2 linked regions of the Hahella chejuensis KCTC 2396 genome follow. The protein of the gene in region 2 binds, or shares a complex with, the protein of the main gene of each other region. Links are inferred from orthologs where the notes say so. Each region holds a gene or a part of one and is shown on either strand. Other genes may lie near its edges.

What was found.
Region 1: the proteins of dsbD (region 2) and HCH_RS08050 are in contact, whole or in part, in a crystal structure (PDB 1JZD), measured with the Escherichia coli proteins. The link is inferred for Hahella chejuensis KCTC 2396 from one-to-one orthologs.

Annotation. Positions count from the first base shown.
Region 1 is NC_007645.1:1,799,162-1,802,060, forward strand. It holds HCH_RS08050 (DsbC family protein), read left to right. Parts: upstream 1-1,027; coding sequence 1,028-1,771; downstream 1,772-2,899. Other genes in the region: xerD (site-specific tyrosine recombinase XerD), read left to right, coding at 1-880; HCH_RS33615 (hypothetical protein), read right to left, coding at 1,812-2,051; alaC (alanine transaminase), read left to right, coding at 2,279-2,899. UniProt on the Escherichia coli protein: Acts as a disulfide isomerase, interacting with incorrectly folded proteins to correct non-native disulfide bonds.
Region 2 is NC_007645.1:2,345,204-2,352,558, reverse strand. Bases 2,687-5,607 are described here. They hold dsbD (protein-disulfide reductase DsbD), read left to right. Parts: upstream 2,687-3,150; coding sequence 3,151-5,064; downstream 5,065-5,607. Other genes in these bases: HCH_RS10410 (DMT family transporter), read left to right, coding at 5,109-5,607. In the rest of the region: HCH_RS34720 (AAA family ATPase), read left to right, coding at 1-879; HCH_RS10420 (McrC family protein), read left to right, coding at 879-2,192; HCH_RS33035 (elongation factor P hydroxylase), read right to left, coding at 2,156-2,665; more of HCH_RS10410, read left to right, coding at 5,608-5,996; sulfurtransferase TusA, read right to left, coding at 6,001-6,264; HCH_RS10400 (antibiotic biosynthesis monooxygenase family protein), read left to right, coding at 6,384-6,668; 23S rRNA (cytidine(2498)-2'-O)-methyltransferase RlmM, read right to left, coding at 6,751-7,355. UniProt on the Escherichia coli protein: Required to facilitate the formation of correct disulfide bonds in some periplasmic proteins and for the assembly of the periplasmic c-type cytochromes.

The DNA of each region.
Region 1 (2,899 bases), 550 kb from region 2 along the record:
GGACGTCATAGATAGGTTTATAGAAATGCTATGGCTGGAGCAGGGGTTGTCCGAAAATACTAGGATGTCTTATCGCTGCGACCTTCTTCGTCTGGCGGAATGGTTGATGGGGAGGGGGCGAACGCTTGTTGACGCTTCTCGTGAGGATTTGTTTTCCTTTTTGGCTGTCCGTATGCAAAAAGGCGCTAAGGGCGCTTCTTCTGCTCGTATGTTGTCGACGTTGCGAAAATTCTACCGGTATTTACTAAGAGAGGGGGTTGTACAGGAAGATCCAACGTTAAGGATTGAGCATCCTAAAGTAGGGCGATTGTTGCCGGGCGCTATTTCTGAGATGGAAGTGGAACAGTTGCTGGCGGAACCGGATGCGTCGCAGCCTATTGAAGCCCGCGATAAAGTGATGTTGGAAGTGTTGTACGCCAGTGGGTTGCGGGTGTCTGAGTTGGTTAGCCTTAGGCTTTATCAGGTCAATTTGAGGCAGGGAGTGCTGCGTGTTGTCGGAAAAGGGGGTAAAGAGAGATTGACTCCTCTGGGTGAGCAAGCGGTGGAGCAATTAGAGGCTTATATCAAAGGCGTTCGTCCTCAATTGTTGGCGGGACGAGAAGATGGCGTCCTTTTTCCCAGTATGCGTGGTAGTGAAATGACGAGGCAGACCTTTTGGCATCGTATCAAGCTGTACGCGTCGCGCAGCGGGATTTCTAAGAATATAACGCCGCATACGCTTCGTCATGCTTTCGCTACGCACTTGCTGAACCATGGCGCGGACTTGCGCGTGGTGCAATTGCTTCTTGGGCATAGTGATTTGTCTACTACCCAAATATATACCCATGTAGCCAAAGCGCGGCTGCAGCAACTGCATTCAAGGCATCATCCTCGCTCCTGATATTCTGCACATCGGTTCATTGGAGCCATGGCGGAAAAGAGTTAGGTTAAATCTATTTCACGTTACACAATTGACCTAGTTTTGGTAGGAACATTTGTGTAATTTTGGGTCCTAACTATATATTCAAGAACGGATGAAGGTATATTCATGCACGTAATGCGCCCTTTTGTACTGGTATTAATGGCACTGTCGGTCGCTTTTGGAGCGCGCGCCGATGAGCAGCAAGAGCAAGCCGTTAAGGTGATTAAGCAGCGGTTGGCTGAGGCTGTGCCAGGGCTGAAAATTCTTAAGGTTAGCCCAAGCCCAATACCTGGGGTGTATGAGGTGGAATCCAATAACCCACAACTGCTTTATACCAGTGCTGATGGGCAGTATTTTGTGGCGGGCGATATTTATCAGGTGAGCGAGGGGCGGATTACTAATCTGGCGGAACGTCGCCGCGAAGAAACGCGCGCAGAGCTGGTGAACTCGATTGACGAGTCCAAGATGATCGTGTTCAAGCCAGAGGTGGTAAAGACCTCCATAACGATATTTACAGACGTGGATTGTGGGTACTGCCGTAAGCTTCATAAAGAAGTCCCTCGCTTGAATGAGCTGGGCGTTCAGGTTAATTACTTGGCGTATCCGCGTGCAGGCGTAGGCTCTGGAAGCTATCAGAAGATGGTTTCTGTCTGGTGTGCGGATGATCAGCAGGCGGCTATGACCGAGGCGAAGTTGGGCAAAACGCCCTCATCCAAGGACTGCAAAAATCCTGTCGCAGACCAATATAATCTTGGCAATCAGATTGGTATTAGTGGAACGCCGGCCATCGTGCTGCACGACGGTCGTTTGATTCCAGGATACGTTCCAGCTGACTCTCTCGCCAAAGGGCTGGGGTTGGAAGTTAAATAACTTGCATGATTGGTTGGCGGAAGAGAGCGGCGCTCTTCCGCTAGCAACGAAAGTTTTTTTCTTCTCTTCTTATGTCGCATTCCCTTTCAATATTGTTGCACCTTTGGGCTCCGCCGGGCGACAGCCCCTCTTTCTGGCATGCCCTGTATTCCATGCTTAGTTCATAATTGCTCAGCTCAGTAAAAGGTGTGCCGCCATCGCATCCAGTAAGAAGTAATGGAAATATTGAAAGGGCGTTTACTAAGTAAACTTGAGCTGCTTTTCTGGTTTTATCAGTCATTACTGTTTCCATAATGCCTGTCGACGCCAAAAGGGAATACTTAACAGGTTAGCCTTTGTTTTTTGTCTGCGCCATCTTCCAGGATTGAGGCGTGTTGGAGACCTTTTCTCTTCTCGTTAAATAAGCGTCGCGCTACGTTGACACATTTCTGGGTGCGGGGTATTGTGGCCTGTTCCCAATACTGTACTTATCTTAATCTTCGCCCTCTGGCCGTTCAGGAGATCGCAATGGAATTCCCGCGCATCAGTCGCTTGCCGCCCTATGTTTTTAACATCGTTGGGGAGCTCAAGCAGCAGGCGCGAGCGAGGGGGGAGGATATTATCGATTTTGGTATGGGCAATCCTGATCAGCCTACTCCCAAACATATTGTCGATAAACTGACTGAAACTGTGCAGCGGGATGATACGCATCGTTATTCCCAGTCCAAAGGAATTCCCAGACTGAGAAGGGCTATCGCCCGCTGGTATAAAAATCGCTTTGACGTGGATTTGGATCCAGAGAAAGAAGCAATAGTCACCATTGGCTCCAAAGAGGGGTTGGCTCATCTGGCTTTGGCGACAATGGGGCCAGGGGATGCTGTGCTGGTGCCGAACCCTAGCTATCCTATTCACCCTTACGGGTTTGTCATTGCCGGCGCCGATATCCGGCATATTCCACTGGGCGAGGACACAGGCGCCTTTTTCACTGAATTGGAAAAGGCGATACTTGATTCATGGCCTCGCCCCAAGATGCTGGTATTGAATTTTCCCGGCAACCCGACTGCTCAATGTGTTGAGTTGGACTTTTTTGAAAAAGTCATTGCCATCGCACGAGAGCATAAGATCTGGGTTGTGCAGGATATCGCTTAC
Region 2 (7,355 bases):
AACTGGCTGCTAAAAGATATCGAACTGAACATTCTTCCTCTAAACAGTGATCGGCGGATGGTTCAACAAACCGTTTATCTATTGTCTCGCATCAGTTGGCATTCACTGCTGGCCGAGCTGAAACGACAGAACATTGCACCGCATTTATTTTCGGGTACGGACAATAGCAGAGCCAAAAAGCGCAACTATGTGTTGATTATTGATGAAATCAACCGGGGCAATATCTCCCGTATCTTCGGCGAGCTGATCACGCTGTTGGAACCGGATAAACGCAAAGGCGGAGAGGATGAGCGTTCGGTGACGCTCCCCTATTCCAAAGAGCCCATTACTGTACCCGATAATTTGTATGTGCTGGGCACGATGAATACCGCCGATAAGTCGCTGGCCCAGCTGGATCTGGCCTTGCGTCGCCGTTTTGAGTTCGTGGAGTTAATGCCGCAACCGGAACTGCTGACGGGTATCTCCGTGCACGATGTAGATATGGGAGAGCTGCTGGACGTGATGAACCAGCGCATAGAGGCGCTGCTTGACCGAGACCACATGCTGGGACACGCCTATTTTTGGCCTCTCAGAGACGCGAATTCGGACGACGAGAGAGAAAGCCTGTTGGCCGATATTTTCGCCAGGCGCATTGTTCCCTTGCTGCAGGAGTATTTTTTTGCTGACTGGGAACGCATCAGCTGGGTATTGAATGATCCGGCAAAAGAGCCCTCGGTCCGTTTTATTCAGGCAGGCAAAATCGGCCATTCATTAGAAGGCCTGTTTCCAGGTGATATCGCCAGCGAATTAACCGACCGCAGGTACCGGCTTAACCAAACTGCATTCGGTAATCCTGAGGCCTATCGCGGCATTCTGCCAAAAGCCGGAGCGGCCGCCTGATGATTCAGGTACGTGAATACGCCCGCCTGACGACCGACGCCAACGCAACGCCTTCGCTGGATTGCGGTATTGTAAACTCATCTACTTTCGCCTGGTTGCAGGATCTTGCGTCCAGATGGAATAAGAGTGAGCCGATTGCTCTGATTGACGGCCATGGCTCATTAAGACTCGGCAGCTACGTGGGTTACCTGCAAAGCCCTACGGGGGAAGCTATCGAAATTTTGCCGAAAACAGGCCTTGGCGCCGAAGATCCTCAAGCCGCCCGGCGTATTCTGCAACGCATGTTAATGACATCGCTCGATGTGCGGCCACGCACTGCTGGCGACGCCAAACTGAGGCGCATGCGCCAGCCATTGCACGAATGGATATTCAGGCAGTTTCTGACAGAGTTGCAACGGTTGGTTGGCAGGGGGCTGCGCTTCGATTACCAGCGCGTTGACGAAGAGAGCCGCTTCATCCGCGGTCAGCTTCGCTTGAGTCAGCAACAGCGCCAACCTCTTGGGCGGCGGCATCTCTTTCAGATCAGCCACGATATTTACACGCCCGACCGCCTGGAAAATCGCTTGCTTAAAACCACTCTCAGTTATGTGCTGGCCAATTGCAAAAGCGGCGAAAACTGGCGACGGGCGAATGAGCTAACGCACAGAATGGCGGATATTCCCCCCGAACAAGAGCCATTGCGTGCGATGAACAACTGGCGAAGCAACAAACTAATGCAGGATTATGATGCAATCCGCCCTTGGTGCGAGCTGATATTGGCAAAGCTAAACCCCAATTTCCAGCAAGGTCAGCATCGCGGCATTGCTTTGTTATTTCCAATGGAGCAGTTATTTGAAAAATACGTTGAAGTGTCTTTGCGTCACGAATTACCAGCAGGCATTCAACTGAAAGCACAGGCAAGCTCCCAATATTTGCTGCGGCACAAACCGCAAGGCAGCGACATATCCACGACTATGTTCCAGTTAAAACCGGACCTGTTGCTAAGAACGCCATTGGGAGATCAGGTGCTGGATACAAAATGGAAGTTGCTGGATCAGTGCGCCTGGACATCCGATAAAAAGTACAACATTGCTCAAAGCGACCTGTACCAGATGTTCGCCTATGGCCATAAATATCAGCACGGGCGCGGGCATATGATGCTTATTTATCCTAAACACCCGGCGTTTACCGAACCACTGCCGCCGTTCCACTATTCAGAATCGCTGGCTATCTGGATCGCGCCGTTTTGTCTGGAAAGCAGCCGTCTTGTCTCGGGCGGCTGGGAAGCGCACTTTCCTCAAACAACCAATAAACGGCCGTTAGCTTCACTATAGGTTTTTAATCCGCATAGCGCTTTCGCCGCTGTAGGAGGTGGGCTGGTCAGCATTTCTCGATACGCAGTATCCAAGTCTTCCAAAAAGCCTTGTGAGGGGGGGCGCCCTGAAAAGTCGTCCAGGCTGGGTGAGAACTTGATACCGACAATCTCGCACATGGCCTTTTCCAATCCCTGAGGTCTGGCTTCAACAGATTCAAACATTGCTTGCTCTTCAGAAGTCCTTCCGCAAGGGGAATACCAAAAACCAAAGTCATCGATATTTCGTCGCCTATCGCCGGCTAAACAATAATGCGAGATCTCGTGCAATAAACTTCTCGGATAGTTACTCCTAAAGTAAATTATTGCACTTACATTTTCCTTAGACGCCACGTAAAACGGCTCTTCCGCCCCTCCTATTATTTTTAGGCCGGGGAAAATACCTGAAAATGCGTCGATCAAATATTGACAACGCTCATCATCACCAACAACCATTAATGAAACCCTGAGTACAGCTGGCCCATAGGCTAATAGCCTGATCAATTAAGCCACAATCAATAATTATTGAAATTCCAGGAGGCCCCTGAATCGCCGAAGTTATAAAGCAGCTGCATACAATGAACGCAGTGCATGACGGAGAAGGGACGTGGCCGCCGGCATGCCCGTCTCATGAACGCCCCATCGCCTGTGCGAAGCACTTAGAGTATAGGCGTTGCGACACATTCAGGCGGATCTTAAAAATAGTTTAACTTAGCCGCAGAAAGTCGCGCAGACAGGGGCCTTGGATTATGATGGCCGATTATCGATTTTATGAATAAGGTAATCAATTGTAATTTCAACGAGAAGTTCAAGTTTTTTGAACCTTCGACCCAGTAAATTGTCATATTGAACCAATCCATACCCGCGCACCGAAGGGACGCCCGGGGAACAGGCGCGCTGGATAGCGCCAATTTAAATTTTAAGCACCTGTAGCGAGAAACATGCCCCAACTACTCAGAGCCCTATTCATACTGACGCTGTTTTGCTGCGCCACGGTCAGAGCGGAAAGCAACCTGTTCGGCGACAACAACGGCTTTCTGGCCGAACCGGAATTCCTGCCCGTAGAGGAAGCCTACCGGTTCACGTCATCGGTAGAGGGAGACGAGCTAGTCCTGCATTGGGCGATCGCCGACGGCTATTATCTTTACAAAGACCGTACCTCAGTGACGACAGACGCAGAGGGCGTAGCGCAAGGGCGCTGGACTTACTCATCTCCTGGCGAGGAGAAGGAAGATCCCTACTTCGGCATGGTCTATGTCTACCACGATGAGCTTACGATCCGCGTGCCGGTGGCGGCGGAGGAAGGAGCCGAAGTCGAGTTCAAAGTACGCTACCAAGGGTGCGCGGAAGCTGGCCTGTGTTATCCGCCGCAAACGGAAACGGCGCTGTTCACCGGAACGGATTCAGACAGCATTTCCCCTGCCGCAACCACAAACGACTCGACTCAATCCCCCTCTCCCTCAACGGGTCAAAGCGGCTCTTCAACCAGCTCCAGCGTCCCGGGTCCGAGCAAGGCCGCAGATGTCGATTTCACTTCCTCCACATCGATTACGGACTACCTCGTCGCTCAGGGCTTGCTGTTCAGCTTTTTCATCCTGATGGCGGTGGGTATAGGTTTAGCATTTACGCCCTGCGTGTTCCCCATGGTGCCAATCCTGTCCAGCATTATTGTCGGGCAAAAAGAAGTCACTATGCTTCACTCTTTCGTGCTGTCCCTGAGCTACATCATGGGCATGGCGGCGGTCTACACCGCATTGGGCGCGGTGGCGGGCCACTTCGGTGAACTAGGTCAGGACGCCAACATTCAGGCGCAGGTGCAGAAACCCTGGATCTTGATCACGTTCAGCGGTTTGTTCGTACTGCTAGCCCTGTCCATGTTCGGCTTCTATGAGCTTCAGATGCCTTCGTTTTTGCGTGACAAGCTCAGCGGTATGAACACCAAACAACAAGGCGGCGAAATCTTCAGCGTATTCATTATGGGCTTGCTGTCCGCACTGGTGGTGTCCCCCTGCGTATCAGCGCCCTTGATCGCGGCGTTGGGCTACGCCGCCTATCTGGGCTCGGCGTTCAAAGGCGGCGTCGCACTGTTCGGACTCAGCCTGGGCATCGGTTTGCCATTACTCATTCTTGGCACGGGCGGCGCCAAACTATTGCCCCGCGCCGGCGCCTGGATGGAGCATGTGAAGCATGTGTTCGGCGTCGCCCTGCTGGGTGTGGCCATCTGGATGCTGGAGCGCATCCTGCCGCCGGAAGCGACTCTGACGCTGTGGGCGGTATTGATCGGTGTTTCAGCGGTTTACATGGGCGCCTTCACCAATGTCGAATCCGGCTGGAGCGGCTGGCAGAAACTCAACAAAGGTTTGGGACTGGTGTTCTTCGTATACGCCGTCACCCTGATGCTGGGCGCAGCGGCGGGCGCCAACGATCCACTCCGCCCCCTTGCGCCTTACGCCATCAAATCCGCGGTGGCCGCAAACGGCGGCCCGGCTGCGCAGGCGTTAACGTTCGTAAAAGTCACATCACCGGAACAGCTTGACCGGGAGGTCGCCCAGGCCGCCGCCACCGGCAAGCCGGTCATGGTGGATTTTTATGCGGACTGGTGCATCAGCTGCAAGATCATGGAGCGGGAGACTTTTGTCCTGCCGGAAGTACAGTCCGGACTTAGCCGCTTTCACCTTGTTAAAGCGGACGTCACTGACAACGACCAAGGCAACCAGGCGCTACTCAAGCGTTACGGCATATTCGGCCCACCCGCCTTTGTCTTCTTCAACGCTCAAGGGAAAGAGTTAGAGTCCAAACGCTTCCTGGGCGAAATCTCCAAAAACGCGCTTCTTAATCACGTTAAAGACATATAAACTGCGCGGCGTCGCAATCATCCATCATCAGGGGTTGTCAGCGCATGCCGCAAGATCGCTTTCTGCGGGGAGTGGCGTTCATCATTCTCGGCGAGTGCTTTTTCGTGCTTACCGGCATGGTGGTGAAACATATCAGCGTGGAGGCCCATGTCTGGCAGATGGTGTTTTTCCGCAATCTCTTCGGCCTGGCGTTTCTTACTCCCCTGCTACTCCGCTCAGGGCGTAGCGCTTTCAAGACCCAGCGATTGCCGCTTCATTTTCTCCGCGCCGCCCTTGGCGTCGCCGCCTTTTCCTGTTTGATCTACACTTTCGCGTCCATTCGCCTGGCGGAATCCACCATGCTGAAACTGATGCTGCCGCTATTTATTCCGGTCATCGCCTGGGCCTGGCTACGCGAGCGCCCGACGCCGATTTTGGCGTTTTCACTGGGCCTGGGATTTCTCGGCGTCATTATTATTCTGCAACCGGACAGCCTTGCCGCCGCAGCGCGCCTAGCCATTCTCGCCGGATTGTGGGGCGCTTTATTCGCCGCCGGCGCCAAAGTGGTTATCGGACGCTTGGGCGCTACCGAGCCCAGCGTCCGTATCGTTTTCTATTTCAACCTGTTCAGCACCATACTGTCCTGCATTCCCATGCTCTGGTATTGGCGGGCGCTGGAGCCCATCACCCTGGTTTGGCTTCTTCTATTCGCCATACTGGCGACAATAGGTCAGCTATCAACCACCCACGCCTATACACTGGCGTCGCCAGGCAAAATAGGTTTGTACAGCTACGCCTCGCTACCGATTGCAGGTCTGCTGGGATGGTTGATCTGGAGTGAAGAGCTATATTTGGAGCTCTGGATCGGAAGCGGCCTGATTGTCCTGGCTGGCGCACTGACCTTCTTCTATAGTCGGCCCAGAAAGCCGGAGATTGCGACCGCCCAAGACTGACGCTTCAGCCCCCGGCTTTACGGATATGATAAAAAAACTGCTTGTCCCGCTCACCTGAAGCCAGCAATTCATGACCCAGAAACTGACAGAACTTGGGGATATCTCTCTGGGTGGAGGGATCTGTCGCCAATACCTCGATAACGCATCCCACTTCTACATCATTGATGCGGTTGTGCAGCATCATGACCGGCTCAGGGCAAAACAAGCCGCACACATCCATGACACTGTCGATTGAGTATTCTGTGTTTTCGTTCTTGCTGTCGTTCATTGCAACCTCTCCATTACGTGGCGGCGATTATACACTCTCAATGCAGCACGAGCCTCAATTGCTTGGGATTGCTTGTTATACTCATACCAATAAATACTACAAAACCGGAGGGGAGCCTCATGATCCGCGTGTTGATCGAACGCCACATCGCCAAGACCCTGGAAACCAATTACGAATATACCGCGAAAAAGATCTTGCAAGCGGCAGTGCAGGCGCCAGGATTTCTCTCTGGCGAATCACTGCGCAACGCCAACGAACCCAATTACCGGGTGATCTGGTCAACCTGGCGTTCGGTCCAGGACTGGCAATCCTGGCAATCTTCAGAGCAACGCAGAGGGTTGATGGCGGAGCTGATTCCAATGATGGACAGAGAGGAGAAAGTCACCATCCTGGAGCATTCCTGAGGCAATCGCCGGGCTGAGACGGGACAAAAGAGCTTGAGTCTAAAAGCCCAAGCTCAACCAGCCCGGATGCGCTCCGAGCCCCCTAGTGCTTCTGGAAAGCGGTCAGAAAATGTCCTGTGAGCGCCAATACGGTGACTTCTTCGCGATCATGGTATAACTGCTTCACGCGCACCTCCGACTCAATGTCAGCGCCGAGAAGGCGCTCCTGCAGGCGTTGCAGGCAGGCTTCCACTTCATCCATCCGCGTCTTCATAGGCAGCTTCAGATTGAACAGCGCATAGGTGGTCCAGTCGTAACACAACCAATCCGCCATTCGCTCCATTGTCCGTTTTGGCTTATCCACGATATCGCACACCACCCAATCGACTTTTCGCTGCGGCTTATAGACATATCCGTCGTCGCTGACGTAAGTCACCGCCGGATCTTCAAGTAGCTCTTGCTGCAAAGCGCCATGATCGACCGCCGTCATCTTCACGCCCTGGGTGACCATATACCAGGTCCAGCCCCCCGGCGCCGCGCCCAGATCCACGCCCCGCTGTCCGCGTTTAAGAACGAACTCCCGCTCAGCCGGGGTCAGCATGGTCAGAAACGCTTCTTCTATTTTTAAAGCCGAACGGCTTGGAGCTTCATTGCGAAACCGCAGCCGGGGAATGCCCAACGGTAAGGCGCTGCTATTGGGATGCACCG